DNA from 4 places in the Anaerobacillus alkaliphilus genome. Region 1 is predicted to be linked to each of the others. Evidence: riboswitches for the same ligand, from Rfam matches in the RefSeq annotation. Region 1 holds a riboswitch; each other region holds the start of a gene.
What was found. Region 1 has a riboswitch for cyclic di-GMP ahead of DS745_RS01430 (GGDEF domain-containing protein). Riboswitches for the same ligand answer to the same signal wherever they lie in the genome.
Positions count from the first base shown of each region.

Region 2: another riboswitch for cyclic di-GMP. It lies ahead of DS745_RS20515 (EAL domain-containing protein); the one in region 1 lies ahead of DS745_RS01430 (GGDEF domain-containing protein).
Region 3: another riboswitch for cyclic di-GMP. It lies ahead of DS745_RS09050 (DUF5667 domain-containing protein); the one in region 1 lies ahead of DS745_RS01430 (GGDEF domain-containing protein).
Region 4: another riboswitch for cyclic di-GMP. It lies ahead of DS745_RS12560 (amidase); the one in region 1 lies ahead of DS745_RS01430 (GGDEF domain-containing protein).

Region 1 covers NZ_QOUX01000001.1:275,297-279,943, forward strand. The annotation lists gene DS745_RS01415 (HAD family hydrolase) at 1-75, opposite strand, end outside; gene DS745_RS01420 (YozQ family protein) at 202-411, shown strand; tRNA gene DS745_RS01425 (tRNA-Gln) at 523-592, shown strand; gene DS745_RS01430 (GGDEF domain-containing protein) at 844-1,833, opposite strand; cyclic di-GMP riboswitch class I at 1,913-2,000, opposite strand; gene DS745_RS01435 (aminopeptidase) at 2,050-3,282, opposite strand; gene DS745_RS01440 (peroxiredoxin) at 3,430-4,113, shown strand; gene DS745_RS01445 (alpha/beta hydrolase) at 4,205-4,647, shown strand, end outside.
Region 2 covers NZ_QOUX01000047.1:11,918-16,564, forward strand. The annotation lists gene DS745_RS20500 (hypothetical protein) at 25-576, shown strand; gene DS745_RS20505 (DUF4269 domain-containing protein) at 576-1,109, shown strand; gene DS745_RS20510 (stalk domain-containing protein) at 1,195-2,781, shown strand; cyclic di-GMP riboswitch class I at 2,906-2,989, shown strand; gene DS745_RS20515 (EAL domain-containing protein) at 3,099-4,647, shown strand, end outside.
Region 3 covers NZ_QOUX01000032.1:3,058-7,704, reverse strand. The annotation lists gene DS745_RS09065 (TFIIB-type zinc ribbon-containing protein) at 1-116, opposite strand, end outside; gene DS745_RS09060 (PspA/IM30 family protein) at 133-768, opposite strand; gene DS745_RS25505 (CPBP family glutamic-type intramembrane protease) at 1,332-1,628, shown strand; cyclic di-GMP riboswitch class I at 1,767-1,850, shown strand; gene DS745_RS09050 (DUF5667 domain-containing protein) at 1,914-3,167, shown strand; gene DS745_RS09045 (hypothetical protein) at 3,356-3,556, opposite strand; gene DS745_RS09040 (HAMP domain-containing protein) at 3,586-3,879, shown strand; gene DS745_RS09035 (methyl-accepting chemotaxis protein) at 3,858-4,580, shown strand.
Region 4 covers NZ_QOUX01000039.1:173,732-178,378, forward strand. The annotation lists gene DS745_RS12550 (sensor histidine kinase) at 1-1,094, shown strand, start outside; gene DS745_RS12555 (response regulator transcription factor) at 1,075-1,836, shown strand; cyclic di-GMP riboswitch class I at 1,892-1,979, shown strand; gene DS745_RS12560 (amidase) at 2,022-2,891, shown strand; gene DS745_RS12565 (DUF4397 domain-containing protein) at 2,937-3,713, opposite strand; gene DS745_RS12570 (WG repeat-containing protein) at 4,067-4,647, shown strand, end outside.

The DNA.
Region 1 (4,647 bases):
CAAATGCTTCATCATTAATGGAAACGTCTCTTCTGGAAATAATGTACCGTCAAAATCAAAAATGGCTACCTTCACTGATTAGCTTCCTTTCTAAATGTTATTTATTGTAATTGTATGATTTTGTTAATTGGTTTTGCAAGCTTAATTTTTAGATAGGAGAAACAAAGGCGGGCATACTACGAAAAAGGAGGTGTGTTTGTAATGGGAAAAAAGGATAATAAAAGTGTAAGTGCACAAGTTGCAGAAAATTCATATGATCCTTCAGATTATCATAGTAATAAAGATGTAGATAAGGGCCTAGCCATTACTCATGAACAAGTAAGTGATATGTATGTGGAAGGTACGATTGATGGTGAGATTGACAATTATGATGAAAAGCTGAAAGAGTTTCCTCGTCGTTCTGGAGAGTAGAGCACTCCCATATAAAATGCGAGCTTGGGGCGGCCCAGGCTCGTTTTATGTTGTAAGACAATAACTCGTGTATAAGTTTTTATCTTTCTGTAAAAGCTATAATTGTTTCATGAGTGCGTAGCTCAACGGTAGAGCAACTAGCTTGCCTAGTATTTAGCTGGTTCAATTCCAGCCGCACTCCTAGCCGTTCCCCATGAAGAAAAGAAAGGAGTTAGAGAAGGATTTTTATCTATTCTCTAACTCCTTTCTTTTTAGTTGGCTCTTTTCGTAAACATTTTTGCTTTTTTACCCTAAAAGGTGAAGATATCAGCCAATTAATTATGTAAGAAAAGAGCAATACTGACTTAATTAATTGTGCATTCTTAGTATTTTGTGTAAAATTCCGGCATTTGGGATTTTTACGAAAGCAACTAACTTTGCAAAAACAGCCTTTTAGTTAGAAAAAATTTTGTTGCGTCCCAAGTCTTTTGCTTTGTACAATAATTGATCTGCCTCGCTAAGGATTTCAACTAATTCATAATTATATTCGCTAGCTTCAACAATTCCTCCGCTTATCGTAATGGACAGGGTGCTGCCTTTGACATTAAACGAATGTAATTCAATCTTAGTACGAATATGTTCAAATATTTCAAAAGCATTATCCTTGGGTATCCCTTTTAGGATTAGCAGAAATTCTTCTCCACCCCAGCGTACTACATAGGAGTCTTTAGGTATTGTTTCTTTTATAATTGAGGCCGTTGTCTTTAAGATCATATCACCGGATAAGTGACCGTAACGATCGTTCAATTGCTTAAAATTATCTAGATCACAAAAAGCAATAGATAAAGGGAGAGAACCTTGTTTTGCTTTGGTAATTTCCTCTAAAAGGGCAGCTTCTCCTCCATTACGATTTAAAACCTCTGTAAGATAATCTATTTTAGAATTTCCAATGGTTTCTTTTAAACGTTCCTGATAAAAGAGAACACTGTACCCTAAGGCAAAGTAGGTAAGTGAATAAACTCCGCCTTGAATCATTTGTAAAAAGGTAACAGTAGACATTGAATAAATGTTAACGAACGTTAGTATGGATGCAGACAGTGCTAAAATAAACAAAGACCGATTATAAAATGACTGAGCTAGGATAGCAACCGACGAGATTACCGGTAAATAATACATCGGGTAAAACGGACTTTCTACGTTACCAGAAAAGTAAATAATGAAGAAAGCAACTAACAGCTGTGTCATATGAATGATGAATGGATACCGTTTTATGTACTTAATTGTGACTAGGTTGAAGATAGAAAGGAATATAAAAAGACCTAAAAGCCACGACCCGTTGCTCGTTCCCCAAAAGTACAAGACAACCCAAAAATATAGATTGCTTTGGAGTACAGCCAGGATTGTCATAACGATTTTCTCTTTTTTATCAATTGATGTAGTCATAATATCACCTCAATAAAAAAACATAAGACTTATTCGTGCCGAATAAGTCTTATGTTGAGCACAATCATTTCCAACATCATTCGGTAACCTAGCTATCATAGTTTTAAAAAACATTAGACCTATGGCTTTGCGTCCTAGACTTTCGTACTAGTTTGCCTTTATCAAATTATTACTATTTTACCATGAATAAGGAACTACTACAAATGATTTATTCTATTAAAACGCCCAGTTTCCATTTCTAAATAAAGGCTCACGTTCGCCGTCTTTGGTAACACCGTCTATGTTCATTTCACTTGAACCGATCATGAAGTCAACGTGAGTGATACTTGTGTTTACACAGTGCTGCTCAAGCTCTTCCTTGGACATTGTCTTCCCGCCTTCAAGGTTAAAAGAGTATGCATTTCCAATTGCTAAATGGCTTGAGGCATTTTCATCGAACAAGGTATTATAAAAAATAATGTTCGAGTTTGAAATAGGAGAGTCATGAGGAACAAGTGCTACTTCTCCTAAGTAATGAGAACCCTCATCTGTTTCGACTAAACGTTTTAATGTTTCATAGCCTTCTTCTGCTGTAAAATCAACAATTCTTCCGTTTTCAAAGGTTATGCTAAAGTTATTGATCACGTTGCCACTATAGTTTAATGGTTTCGTACTTTGTACAACTCCATGGACACCATCTCTTTTTGGAAGCGTAAATACTTCTTCAGTAGGCATGTTCGCGACAAAGTTAACCCCATTTTCGTTATTGCCACCGCCACCAACCCATAGGTGCTTTTCAGGAAGTTCAATTGTTAAATCGGTTCCAGGAGCCTGGTAGTGTAGCTTTGCATACTTCTTCTCATTTAAGTACTCAACTTTATTTAAAAGTTTACTATTATGTTCACGCCATGCTGCGACTGGGTCTTCTAAGTCTGCACGTGTAGCCATTAAGATAGCTTCCCATAGTTTTGCCATGCTTTCTTCTTCTGTTGTATTTGGAAACACCTTCTGGGCCCACTCTTTAGATGGAGCCGCAATGACGCACCAGCTGACTTTATCAGCTTGAACATAGTTGCGATATTTTTCAAGTGCTACTCCTCTAGCTTTATTGGCATTTGAAATTCTTTCAGGATCGACCCCTTTTAGTAGGTCTGGGTTTGCTGCAACAATACTCATAAATGCGGCACCGTTTTCAGCCAATTCTTCAAACCCTTTTGCTTTCCACGCCGGGAACTCCAAGAAAGCTTCGTCAGGGGCTAACGTATACTTTAATAGCGTAAGTTCTTCATCATTCCACTCAATGACGACATCTTTTGCTCCAGCTTCATAAGCTTTTTTAGCTACTAGACGGACAAATTCCATGTTGTTCGTCGGTGCGTTAATTACTAATGTTTGTCCTTGTTGAATGTTAATACCAACTCGTACTGCAATATCAGCATATTTTTCTAAGTTTTGTTCAAATGTACTCACAATCATTGCTCCCTTACGTATGTATTTTAAAGGTATTCAACCTCTATTAGTATCTTACCAAAAGAGGGGTGTAGAGGAAACGTTTTTCAATTCACCCCTCTCGTTATAGGCGCATATCATAGTTGTGACTGAGAGGAGTTGTGGGAGATGAACGAAAAGGAAAACTGCCTTCCCTTAATTGGAGAAAGATTTCCGGAAGTGGAAGTAAGAACAACCTTAGGGAAAAAGAAACTTCCTAATGATTATGAAGGGAAGTGGTTTGTACTGTTTTCACATCCAGGAGATTTCACGCCTGTTTGCACAACCGAATTTATCGAGATCCAAAGAAAAAGCGACGAATTTAAAGCTCTAAATACAGAATTGATAGGCTTGTCTATCGATGGTGTGTTTTCTCATATGAAATGGATTGAATGGATTCGTGATCATTTCCATGTAACAATTGAATTCCCGATTATTGCAGATGAATTAGGTCAACTAGCGAAAAGGTTAGGGATGATTTCCCCAACAGTTGGTCCGTTAACTGTTCGCACTGTTTTTATTATTGACCCCAAGGGACGTATTCGGCTTATGATGCACTACCCACCAGAGGTAGGCAGAAATAGCGATGAACTAATTAGGGTCATACATGCACTTCAAGCCGCTACAGAACATAAAGTGGCGACACCAGCCAATTGGCCGAATAATGAGTACCTTGGTTCTCAAGTAATGGTTCCACCTCCTAGTAACTTTTATAGTGTTCAAAAAAGGTTGGAGGATGCAAAGTTAGGTAACCATCATTGTTTAGATTGGTGGTTCTGTTATAAATCATTAGAAAACAACGAGTCTGGTTGATGTAACCAACTCGTTGTTTTTGTTATTGTCATTGTTTTGGTGTTTTTTGAGAATACATAGGGAAACTATTTATTGGAAGGAGGCGTCAGTTTTGAAAATTTTTAAAAAGATAGTATCCATAATTGCAGCTTTAGTACTGATATTTACGAGTTATGTAATTGTTTCTGTCCATTATTGGTCAATTCGAGATGAAGGAAGACTGCCAGTAAAGACTGCCGTTATTCTCCATGCAGTCAATAATAACCTAATTACAACAGATATGAAGCCACCCAAATTCTTAACACAACCTAGGCCAGCAACATTTGCTCGAGAGGATATAGTAATCACTATTGCTGAAGAAGAGGAAATTCCTGTTCGAATTTATTATCCAAAGAGTGATGGCCCCCATCCAGTCATTTTATATTATCATGGTGGGGCTTTTATGGAAGGCTATGGAAATTTAGAAACACATGATAATGTCATTAGGGCCCTAGCGGTTCGGACTGACAGTGTCGTTATTGCTGTAAGCTATCGTCTAGCTCCAGTTCACGCGTT
Region 2 (4,647 bases), on a different contig from region 1:
ACTTGTTTAGGAGTGATGAATGATTTGGATTATAAAAAGCATTTTATTGTCGGCTTAGTGTTTAATATTATGTTAGCAAGTGTACTTGGAATTTACATTACCAAACAATCAAAAGTAGAGGATACACTTTCAACGCTTGAAAGAACCACCCTTATAGATTATGTAAAAGGCCAGGAAGCTGTGAAGTACCAGCTAGACAAAGCAATTAGGGGAGAAGAAGTGGCTATAGAAGAACTAATAATGGCAGTGTCCGTTAACTATCACCTCATTCAACTTGAAAGGCAAAGGGGCATTTCGATTCCTGCGAATATCAGTCTTTTTCATATCTCCTTACATGGATATCTCTATCAAATGATGAGAGAAATTAATGAGGGACAGGATCAAGGTCTTATGTTTGAAGAACTTTCGGTCCTTGTAGATATGCTTCAGGCTTATGAAGATGCGCAAGGTTTTACCTATGCCGATAGCACGCAAGAAATCAGCGAGAAATTAGTGAAGGCCGACGAGGAAGTTTTAACTTCATTTATCTTTAGTGAGAGGAATCCAATTTTTCATAGCAAGAGGGGTGGGTACTAATGTTTACATCAATTGACTATTTAAAATTGGGCAATGAGCGGCAACGAAGAGCGTACGATGCGATCCAAAAGGTAGGGATCATGGATAATCTCGCTATTTACACCCCGATCCTATGTGGAACTTTACCGATTGGAATTGATGTAGATGGTTCTGATCTAGACATCATTATGGAAGTTCATAATTTCAGTAGATTTAGAGAGCAAGTGAAAGATTTATACAGTCACCTCGATAATTATCGACTAAAGGAAGTAATAATTAGAGATGTACCCGTCGTAAAAGCCAATTTTTTATTTGAGGGATATGAGTTTGAATTGTTTGGTCAACCGCAGCCTGTTTTCGAACAAAACGCTTACCTTCATATGATAATTGAAGACCAACTAATAAAATGCATCCCTACCTTGAGAGATCAAGTTATCAGCTTGAAACAGCGGGGATATAAAACTGAGCCAGCTTTTTGTAAAGTATTAGGTTTAGATGAAAGTGATCCTTATCTATCTCTGATCAATTACGGTAGGAATATCTGTTTGATTTAAAAGGTAACTATTCCCAGTCGGCAATAAAGTCTATTTTACAAGTATTGTTAATGATAAAATACTTGTAAGCATGGGAGGGTTACAGATGAAAAAATACATACTAGTGCTAATAATGGTCGTAGTTTCTATTATTGGACAAGGAGCAGAAGTCTCAGCAAATGATCAAACGCTGTCTTTTCCAGATCCTAACTTAGAAAGAGCTATTAGGATTCAACTAAAAATGCCGGAAGGACCGATTACTAAGGAGGACGTAGAGAAAGTTACTGAACTAAACATTGAAGGTAGCACCGATACGCTAGAAGGAATTCAGCATTTACAAAATGTAAAGACATTAATCATAAACCATTCGATCTCTCAAGAGGATCTTAAATTAGTGGTTGGTTTAAAAAAGATAAACCATCTATCTATAGATACTAGAAGGATCAGTGATTTGCAGCTCTTACATGAGCTTCCGAAACTACAAAAACTGTCAATTTATGGATCTGAGGTACGTGACTTAGCACCAGTTCTAAATCTATCGGGAATAGAGTCATTAACGTTAGCAGCCATTCCTTTAAGTGACTTAGGTTTTCTAGTACAGATGGATTTGAGGGAATTAGTTTTAGTTGGAAACGGGCTAGAAGATCTAAAGGGTATTGAACAATTAGCCTCATTAGAAGGAGTTTCAATATGGCATAACCCAATAAAGGATTTTACTCCGTTAGAAGAGCTTCCAAATTTACAACAATTGTTACTGTATGATTACGAATTAAGAGGTAATCTTGATTTAAACCAAATTAGTAAACTAACAACATTAAGAAGTCTTAGTTTGGTTTTCATGGGCATTAAAGATATACGTCCACTTGCTTCTCTTGTTCATTTAGAAGAGTTAGATGTGAGTCAAAATAGTATAAGAAACTTATCACCGTTAGCGTCATTGACAAACCTTAAAAATCTAAATCTATCAAGTAACTTTATTCAGGATATCAACGATTTGCGATTGTTAAGAGAACTCACGGTTCTTGATATATCGTCGAATTCAATTTCGAACATCACTGTTTTGAAGGAACTTCAAGAATTACAATACTTGAAGTTTAGTTACAATCGCGTAGAGAGTATTGATCCATTAAAATATCTATTAAACTTGGAAACTATTTATGCAGACAGTAATAATATTCGTATTCTGACGCCATTAAATACGCTTCCAAGCCTGAAAACTGTATTTATCTTTAATAATCCTCTCTCTGGTAAAGAAACCGTAGAGATGATTAAGCGTCTACAGCAAAATGGTGTTGCTTTTTGGCATTCCAAAATTTATCTTCAAACGGAAATGATGTTTTGGCTTAATCAACCCAGTTGGTTACTAAACGGGAAAAATGCTGTTTTAGATCATCCACCATATCTAAAAAATAACCGTACGCTTGTCCCGATTAGGGTAATTAGTGAAGCTTTTGGAGCACATGTTCATTGGGATCCAAATGCAAAAACAGTGACGATAAAAAATGGTGGTAACACGATCGTATTAACTGTTAATGACCAACACGTACTGGTCAACGGTCAAAAGAGGTTAATCGATGTTGCACCAGAAATTAATAATGGTCGGACTTTTGTTCCAATTCGTTTTGTTTCCGAACAGTTCGGTGCCAAGGTCAACTATCAAGCCTCATCTCGAAGTATTATCATTGAAAAATAACTACTTCCGAATTTATTAATTTGAACTTGTACGAGAGGCTAGATTAATATAAAATATTGGTAATATTAAGATATTCATGGTAAAGTATTGGTAGGTCTATTTTACTAAATTTCTAATTAAATAAGAAACGTTCGGGCAAACCAACAGAAATGTTGGGACGCAAAACTATAGGGGCTACAACATTATGTTACGCCAGCCAGGTGCCGTTTTAGGAAAAACATCCTGACGGGTGTTTTTTTTGTTTTTAACGACATTCAATTTATTGATGCTTGAGTTAAACTTTGATCTTATTAATAGATGAAAGGAATTGTACGTAAATGAAAACACTCGATAAACAGGTACTAAATTCGCAGAATAACATATTAAAACAAATTGCAACGGGTAACGAATTAACAGTAATCCTAAAGAGTCTTGCTTTAGAAATAGAAACATTGATCACCGGTACTATTTGTTCAATCCTTCTTTACAACGAGCAAAATCAAACGTTGGAAAAAGGTGTTGGACCAAGCTTAGCTGATGCATATAATCAAGCGTTAGCTGGTACAAAGATTGGACCAGGAGTCGGATCATGTGGAACAGCTGCGTTTTTCATGGAAACAGTGATTGTTAAGGACATTGAAACCGATGACCGGTGGAAAAACTACAAATCGCTTGCGCTTTCCTATGGGTTAAAGGCTTGCTGGTCAAAACCGATCATTTCCTCTGAAGAAACCGTTCTGGGAACTTTTGCTCTCTATTACCGTGAAACCCGTGAACCGCTGAAAGACGAATTAGAACTATTAGAAGTGTTTGCTCACTTAGCTTCTATTGCTATTGAACAACGAAATACAGATAAGAAACTCTATGAAAGCGAAAAGAAATACCGACTGTTAGCTGAAAATGTATCAGACTTCGTGGGGATTATTGATCAGAAGGGCATTTTTGAGTATGCCTCATCTTCACATGAGAAGTATTTAGGATATACGTTGCGAGAGCTGATAGGCAAATCGATATTGGACTTTGTTCATCCCGATGATCTTCGTATTGTGAAAAGAAATTTGAAAAAGGTTCTTGAAAATCTTCAAGTAATAACCATTACTTCTCGCTTTTTACATAAACACGGCCACTGGGTGTATCTTCAAGGAAACTGTAACCCGATCATTGAAGAAGATAAGGTATGTCGTTTTGTTTATATGGCACGCGACATAACCGCACAGAAAACTGCCGAACAAGAACTTAACAAAGTACTAGTAGAGTTGGAGTCAACCCGACAAAAGTTTCATTCGTTATACCAAAATTCTTTAGATGCAATCTTTGAACTAGATCACAACGGTAAGCTTTTTAGTGTAAATCCAGCAGCGGAAACATTAACAGGGTATAGCAAAGAGGAGCTCTTAAGAATTAATAGTACAACGTTCATTGATGCCAATTCTTATCAAGAACTAGATCAAATTTTTACAGCAGTGAAACAAGGGAATGGACAACGAGTTGAAGGTGTGATTAATCATAAAGGTGGACATCAAGTGATCGTTGATATCAATATCGTTCCGATCTTTAAACACAATACTTCCGTTAGTGTGATGGCTTTCGTTAAAGATATTACAGACAAGAGAAAAGCTGAGAATGAAATCAAAGAGTTAGCCTATAAAGATCAATTAACAGGACTACCAAATCGTTATTTGTTCAGTTTGAAGCTTGAAGAGGCGATAAAAAGAGCGAGCGAGACGAAGTCGACATTAGGAGTCTTGTTTATTGATTTTGATAATTTCAAAACGATTAACGATACCCTAGGCCATCATGTTGGTGATTTATTGCTTCAAAGAGTTGTCTCGATTATGAGTTCCTGTTTGAGTGAAGGTGATGTCATCTCTCGGCAGGGCGGAGATG
Region 3 (4,647 bases), on a different contig from region 1:
TTTGGGTATTCCTCTATATTATCCTGTCTGCCACAGCTATCACAAGCAAGGTTCCCCGTCTCGCTACTAAACTTCATATCATTCCCACAGTCTGGGCACTTATAATGAATAAGCATTTTTCCACCTCCCTAACTACTTGCCGTTTAACTTTTTCTTTAACGCTTCTAGTTCATTGTCAACGCTAGAGCTATCCTTTTGAGTATATTCCTCTAGTAGGCGGTCTAGCTCATTGTCTGGTGAATTTAGTTCGGCCAGAGCTTCTGCTTCAAACAACGTACGTTCCGCTTTTTCCTCCAACTCAGAACCTCGATTTATCTTCTGTTGGACTTTTGCTGCAGAAAGCTTGCCCTTCAACTCTATTTGACGAGTTTCTAACTCTTGAATATCTGATTGAAACTTTTCATGGATCTCCCGTAGCTTTTTCGCATTGGCGGCCGCTTGTTCATACACTTGCTTCAACTCAGCTTCCTTTACGGCAACCTGTGCTTTTCTATCTAAGAACTGCCTTGCATCCGCTTCATTTCCCATTTCTAACGAGCGTACTGCATAACGCTCGAATTTATTGATCTCTGCCAAACACTCATCGAGCTGCCGTCTTGCTCGCTGCTCTGTTGCCATCATTGTTGCCGCTTCAGCCTTAGCAGTTCCTAGCTGACTGCGTAGTTCACGCAAATACTGGTTAAGCATTTTCTCAGGATCTTCAGCCTTATCGATCGCTGCATTCATATTACTCGCCATAATATCTCGAAATCTTTTTAGTAAACTCATGTCAGACTCCCTCCACTCTACCTAATATTCCCATTATTCATTATAAATGTAATACTACTTTTACGAAATAGGTCAGGAAAAGTTTCAGGGAGTTTGTCGCTCTGCATACCCCATGCTGTATTTTTGTCGGTTTGGACTGTAAATATTTTTTTTCGACTGTAAAATGCTCGTTTTGGACTGTAAATTTTTATTTTGGACTGTAAACTAATCGTTTCGGACTGTAAATTAATTTTTTCTAAAAAAAATTGTATAACTAGAGTTTAATAGTTTCATAACCTGGCAATACTATGACTAGAAACTTAAAAAGGAGCGTGTTTAACAAATGAGTTTACAAGAATACATTGAAACGATTAACGAAATGTTAGAGAACGCCAAACAAGAAGCATTAGACAAGCAATAATTACGATACGTACTCGGTTTTATATTTGATATAAAAATAAGGCTGACACACGGGACTCCCCCTTCCACGTGTATCAGCCTTATTTTTTCTATGTAGTAAAATATCACCTTATGGTATAATTTACCTATTAAAAGGAGGTGAGTCATATTTCTAAGAAAAATAGATTTCTTGTTCTACTGGGTTACTATTAGATGCTGGTGGAAATTTACCTAGATGGCTCAACATTACCTACTCTACAGTCTTCTTCGTATTAAGCCACCCGCTTATGTGGGGCGTCTTCTCCATCGCCAACAAATCAACTCATATGTATATCTCACTTTTCCTAATGGGCGTGGTTTGGTCACTTATTCGCTACAAGACAAGAAGCTTGAGATGGTCCCTTTACTCACATATGCTTGTCGATGTAGGGAATTTATCAGTATTTATGTTTTTAAACTTGTACATTCCTCCTGGTATGTAAATTTCCATTCGACAAATTTCGGGTGGTGACAGGCACCGGTAGACAAAAGTACTAGGTGTAATTAAGTAAAAAAGTGCATGATTTCCCTAATTGCCTAACGTATAATTAAGATAATGGTGAACAAACATTTAGTTCTCAATTTGAAAAAGGCAAATCTATTGAAAAATAGAGACGCAAAGTCACAGGCCTACGGTACATTACTATGGTGGCTGGACCGCTGAAGAATGGTGAATGGTCCCCAGTTCATTCCGACTTCTTCCAAAAAACATCTTGGAGGGATTTTTTATGTCAAAGTTTTTTAGGACAAGTATTATTGCAACAGCTCTCATTTTCAGTTTAGGTACATTGCAAGTAGCAGCTGACAATGATCAAGAAACGATCGAAGAAGAAGTTGTTGTAGAGACTGATGTTCAAACAGAGGAAGTTGAAGAAGAGACAGCAACCGAAGAAACAGCAGAAGTTAGTGAAGATTTAAAAACTGACGAAACCGAAGCTGAAACAACAGCTGAAGAGGAAATCATTGCTGATACCCCAAAGCTTCTACCAGGAGATTTTCTATACTTTATAAAAAGTTTAATGGAAAATGTTCAACTCGCTTTAACGTTTGATACGGAAAAAGAGGCGGAGTTACTTGCTTCTTTTGCAGAAGAACGAATTAGAGAAGCTACAGCATTACTTAAATTAGGCGAGGAAGACCGTGCCAATGAAATCATACAAAAAGCAATTGAACAACAAGAGCTTGCACTAGCAAAGTATAAACAGTTACAAGCAGTTGCTGAAGAAGACACGGAAATAGCTGAAAGTGAAATTACTGATGGTACTGTATCCGAAGATCAAGAAGAAACGGCTCTTGATCCAGAAACAACACTAGCCGCAAACATCGTTGCCTTAACTGCCGCGTTAGAAAAAGTTGGTAATGACCGTGCGAGACAGGCTCTTGAGAGAAATATTGCAAGAGCATTAGAGAAAGACAAACGCCAGCAGGTTAAAACAGTTGTAGAAGATACGGAAGTGGATAATAATGAAACTGATGAAGTCCCTGTAACATCTGATGAAGTAGTTACTACTGCATTACTTACTACTCAAAATAACGTCCAGAAAGTTGGTTCAAATGGGACTCAAAAGCAGAATGTCGGTCTAGAAAAGGTGGCAACAAACAAACCTGCTGTAGCTAATAAGCAAGCGGATATAGAGAACAAAGCTGAGCCCAACACCAATAAACCAAATAAGGCCATCGTTCAGAAAGAAGCTTCAAAACCTGCTGTAGTCTCTAACCAAGTTGAAACGAAAAATATTGCGTCAGCTAACAAGGATGCAAACGATAACAAACAAAATAAGACTAACAGTAAAGCTGATAATAGCAAACCTGCTAACTCAACTAAACAAGCAGAAATTGAAGAAAGCAAGTTTGATAGTATAACTGAAGAAAAAACAGTTGAAGTAGAAAAAACTGCTCTTCCTAAAACTAATAATGGAAAATCTGAAAAGAAAAACGAGAACAAAAATGAAAATGAAAATAACCCTGGTAAAGGTAAATAGGAATAAACATAACTCCCTCATTTCGAGGGGAGTTATGTTTATTTTCTTATTAAAGTAAAATTCCACTTTTATCCACTAATGTTACAGAACAGTGTATTCAGCTAATACTCTAAACAGTTTTAAGCCTTGTACCGATATTATTGTAGAATAAAGTAGGTAATGGTTGTTCTGGCTATCACTCATAAAAATTATCTTATTGTAAAGTGAAGCTGATTCCCTTGATAAGTGCGAACTTGTTCACTAGTCTCTGTTATTCTTATTGTTAATACATTTCCTCGCTCACGCATTAGTTTTGAAATCTCATCTACTTTATTTTGCTTTTTATAGGAAATAGAAAGCTCAGCAATCTCTTGATATTCCTTTGCTAAATTTACTAGTTCTTCAACCATAAGTATGGACTTTTCAGTGTTGTTGTTATATAAAAAACAAGGATGAAATTGGTGATTTAGCCCTTTCCTTCAATAAAATGAGATTAAGTTTAAGAGAATTAATTAATGATGTTAGTAAAACTTCAGAACACGTCGCTGCATCTGCTGAAGAGTTAATGGCAAGTGCTGAACATACTACTTCTGCTGCCAACCAAGTTGCAACAGCTATTCAGGAAGTTGCAAGTGGCTCTGAAATCCAAGGTAGTAATACTATAGAGTCCGCCAATGCGGTTAGTCAACTAGCAATAGAATCCAATGAGTGGTGGAAACCACTAATGTTGTAGCAGAAACCGTAGAGGAAACAACCGTACAGGCCAATGAAGGAAATGAACTCTTGCAGCAAGTCATGAAGCAGATGGAGTCAATCTATCAATCTGCAAGTGAAACTAGTGGAGTTATTAATGATTTAGATCATAACTCAAAAGAGATTAATGAGTTTGTAGCTGTAATAACTAGTATTGCTGATCAAACGAATCTTTTAGCTTTAAATGCTGCTATCGAAGCTGCCCGAGCTGGTGAGCATGGAAGAGGGTTTTCAATAGTCGCTGATGAGGTCAGAAAACTAGCTGAACAATCTAAAAAATCTGCTAGCAAGATTGCTAATTTAATTGAAATCGTTCAAGCAGGAACTTCACGTGCTGTCCAAGTAATGAATAATGGCGCAAATGAAGTCCATAAAGGATTAACCCTAGTAAAAGAAACAGGACAAATCTTCCATATGATACTAGAGTCGGTTGAAGGTGTAAATTCTGAAATTCAAGAGGTGTCTGCGATTAGTGAAGAAATGGCTGCAAGTGTCGAACAAGTCAATGCAACCCTTGAGGAAGTCGCATCAATTTCACAAAAAGCTGCAATAAGTACATCTGAAGTAGCTGCTTCATCTGAGGAACAATTAGCCACTATGGAGGAAGTATCCTTATCTTCGACATCGTTAGCTAATTTAGCTGAGGACCTAAGCGTTAAAGTGAGAAAGTTTAAGGTATAGGTTTTTAAAATAGCCCAGGAGTCTGGGCTATTTTTTACTACCTCTCAATTTTTTTTCATTTGGACTG
Region 4 (4,647 bases), on a different contig from region 1:
ACGATCGACCTTGGCTACAGCAGATACGACAGCAAAATGAAATGAGTTTTGAATGGAAGGATGACTCGTTTGGTGGTGTTTTTGTTTATGATCAATTACCCGCCCCTTTTGAAAAGTGGATGATCGTAAAAGGAATTTCTAATGAGAGAATGTATAGCGGTGCTCAGTCAATTGCGAGAATGAATATATACATTCTATTATTCTTCTTTTTACTTAGTGCTTTTGCCACATTACTCGTTGCTATCAAGCTTATTTCTCCAATTAAAATTCTTATTGAAAATATGAAAAAGGTAGAGAAAGGTAGATTAGAAGTTGATTTTCAATCGTTAGGTAAGGACGAATTTGGGCAATTAGGCTATCATTTTAAATCCATGGTTAATCAAATCAATGAGTTAATTGTTCGGAAATACCGCTTAGAGATTGAAAACAAATCTAACCAAATTCGTGTATTACAGTCGCAAATAAACCCTCATTTTTTATATAACTCGTTACAATCAATCGGAACAATTGCTTTACGAAATAAGGTCCCGGAAATTTATACTTTAATAACCTCTTTATCTAGCATTATGAGGTATAGCATGAACATTGATGAAGATGTTGTTCCATTAACAAAAGAAGTCAATCATGTAAATGCGTATTTATCTTTGCAGAAACAACGCTTTCAGGAGAGACTGTTCTACTCAATAACTGTAGATGATGAGTTGAAGAAAATCATGGTTCCGAAGATGATTTTACAACCAGTTGTTGAGAATTACTTCAAGCATGGCTTCGAAATGAGTAACCTTACTGGAAAGATTGATATTCAGATTTTAAAAGAAAAAGAACGACTAACCATACTCATTGAAGATAATGGATTAGGGGTTACTGAAGAGCGATTAAAAGAAATTGAGCTTATGTTAACAAAAGGAATTAAACTTGCGAAAGCTGAAACAACGAGTATTGGATTACAAAATGTCTATGAGCGCCTCGAGCTCTATTATGGGGAAAAAGGATTAATGAAGGTAGGGAATCGAGAAGGCGGAGGCTTTAAGGTGACACTTGCAATACCCTTATATCGTATAGGAGTTGAGGAAGATGAAAGCAATAATCGTTGATGATGAGGTGCATGTGAGGGAAGGGATTCGACTTTTGGCCCTATGGGATATCTTTGGAATTACAGATATTTATGAAGCGGTTGATGGTGATGAGGCAATTTCTTTGATTCAAAAGCATAAACCTAGCATTATTTTTACCGATATGAAAATGCCAAACAAAGATGGGATTAGCCTATTAAAGTGGATACAAGAACAACAGTCACTTACGAGTAAGACGATTGTGATTAGCGGATATGATGATTATCAATATATGCGTAAAGCGATCACATATGGTAGTTTCGATTATATTTTAAAACCAATTGATCCTGAAATCCTTAATGAAACACTTGAAAAAGCTGTGACCCAGTTAATAGAAGAAGAGAAGAAGCGGAAGTTGTCTAATGTTAATCCTTTTAAGGAAGCTATTTTTCTAGAGGAAGAACATAGCTCTATCCATGAGATAGAAGCATTTATTCGCGATAACTATCAAAAGGAAATCAAGCTTCAAGAAATCTCTGAACGGTTCTTTTTAAGTAGGGAGTATATCTCGAGAAAATTTAAGCAAGTTTATGGCGAAACAATTTCTGATTATGTGCTGAAAATTCGAATTGAAAATGCAAAGGTTTTGCTGAAAAATCCTACGATAAAAGTGTATGAAATTTCAAGTATGATTGGGTATCAAGACGATAAATATTTTCGGAAAGTATTTAAAAAACAAACGGGAATTACCCCAACAGAATTCCGTAACCAAAACGAGAGATAAACTTCCAACTCATCTCCTAGATACATTGTTAAGCACTTGTTATATAATAAAGTTGTAATGAAAAAGGCAAACTTATTGAAAGATAAGGACGCAAAACTATGGGCCTAAGGGAAGTGAATTCCTACGGTTGCCAAGTTGCCATGTTCCTCTTAGAGGGTCTATGGCCAAATGAGAGGAGAGCTAATATGAAAAAAATAGTGGTAATGTTTATGGTCGTTTTAATGGTGGTATCAGGCATGAATGCCATTCAAGCTCAGAAGCCTTTTGTGGTAGCTACATGGCTCTGGGATACAAATGAAATTGTCACGAATGAACAAGAAGTTCTTCGCTTCCTACAAGAGAAAAATGTGACAGATCTATACTTACAAATAAATAGGCAAATTCATGTAAATACGTATCGAAGCTTTATTGAAAAGGCAACGAAACTAAATATTAAAGTCCATGCTTTAGATGGTGCACCTACTTGGGCAACTCGTAATGGCAGTAAACAATATAAGCCTTTAATAGATTGGATAAGGAATTACCAATCCCAGGCGACTGCAGATCAAAAGTTTTCAGGAATACATCTCGATGTAGAACCTTATTTATTGGCTGATTGGCAAAAAAATCAGAAGAATACGGTTGAATTTTATCAGCAGTTTGTCATTGACTTTCGATCATTAGCAAATGACTTGAAGATTGAGTATGCTTTAGATATTCCATTCTGGTTTGATGAAATCAACTATCGTAATAAATTTGGAACAGGCCTCTTAAGTGAATGGTTAATTAATCAAACTGACACGGTAACAATAATGGCATACCGCAACTTTGCTGAAGGACCAAATGGAATTATAGATCTTGTAAAAACAGAGGTTGCTTACGCTGAGACAAAGGGAAAGAAAGTTATTATCGCTGTTGAAACAGAACCTTCAAGTGAAGGGACACATATTAGCTTCTCTAGCCTATCAGTGTTAGATCAAGAGCTTCAAAAGGTAATTAATCATTACGAAAAGAATACAAGTTATGCTGGTACGGCGATACATCACTATGCTAGCTGGAAAACACTAATAGAATAAATAATAAAAACTGCTCAGTAACACTCTGAGCAGTTTTATTATTTATTACGGTTGTAAAATCATTGCCTCTAAACGAGGTGTCCCATCTACAATGCCAATTGCTGTTATTGTATAGGCTTCGCCTGCTTTTAGATTTGTATCGCGCAAAGTTAACACAACATTATCAGTTCCAGCTGCTCGAACTTCAAGAGTAACACTACCTGGATCTACTTCAAGGTAATTTGCGATTTGTCCAAAGGATACATTGCTAAATAAAACATCGCCGCCTGCTATAGCAATATCTACAGCTGGAGCATTTGGAGATAAATGCCAAAAACGTACTTTTGACTTGTTTCTTGGGTTTCTTGTTGTATCAACAACCGGAACTAAACGAAGGTTTGCTAATCTACCTGCGGCTGCCACTGTATAGTTACGACCTGATTGTACCTCTACAGTTTCGGTCAAGACTGGATTTGTTGTTTGTCCAGCAGGGTAAATATCAATTCTGTAAGAGCCTGCGGGCACTTCTAAATAAGGACTAATTTGGTAATAAGTAATATTCTCTAACGTCTTCTCACCATTAACATAAACATCAACCTTTGGAGCGTCAGGTGACACATGAAGCACACGGACTTTGGCTGGTGCTCGCCATTCAGGTTGTACCCCATAAGAATTTCGGACATCAACAGGTTGCATTTGGCAAAGCTGTTGCATGCACATAAAGTGCATTTGATAATAATAGATATGTCTTTGTGGATCTAAATACTTGTAATAATTAGCAAGTAAGTCATACATAGCTGCATCTTGAGCTACCTTTTGATATTGTGGGTAAAAATGGTACATGTTTTTCCCTCTCCCTTCGTTCATACACACACAACAATAATGTATGCGGAAGGGGAAATATTAGGACTTTGTCTAGATTTATTTTTTTAAGCCTCGTCTAAAAACAAAGCCTCCAATTCATCTAAATACATCGTTAATTCATAGGAGTCTTCTTTAGCGTCTTCCAGCATACTGTTAATCGAACTAATATATTCATGTAAACTCATAAACTTCATCCCCTTAAGTTTGTTATTACTATTATTGTTACCAAAATGACAAACTATTAAACTAGTAATAATATTTATTTTTCAAATAGGTACCACCCTAAGAAAAGTTCCATACAATAAAGAAAAAAGACGTGTGGGAGTTTTACTATGGCTACTAACTTTTTATATGCTGCTTCCTTGAAAACAGCAAATGGAACGAAATGGGGATATATTAACGAAAAAGGTGAATTTGAAATTCAGCCTGAGTTTAATTTTGCTCTTGATTTTCAGAAAAATGGATTAGCTACAGTTGAAAAAGATGGAAAATATGGTTGTATTGATAAGTATGGTATTATAAGAATCCCTTTCCTTTTTGAGTCAACAATTGAATTTTCTGAGGGAAGAGCTGCTGTAGTCTATGCTGGCGGTTTTCATGTCATCGATGAGCAAGGAACTATCCTTACCAAAAAGCCTTACAATTATATAGGAATGTTTTACGATGGTAGAGCGCTTGTTTCGGATCAAGATAAAGAAAGTAGTTTTCGTTATGGATACTTAAATACACATGGAGATATAGCTATTCCAATTCAATTTGAAACGGCTAGTGATTTCACTAATGGCATTGCAATAGTTAAGCTTAGTGACCTTCAGTTTGCCCTGATTGATCGGCGTGGAAATATTGTAAATGTGTATCCGTATTTCTTTGTCGGGTACTATGGAGAAAATCTGTTGGCGTATCGTAAAGACCC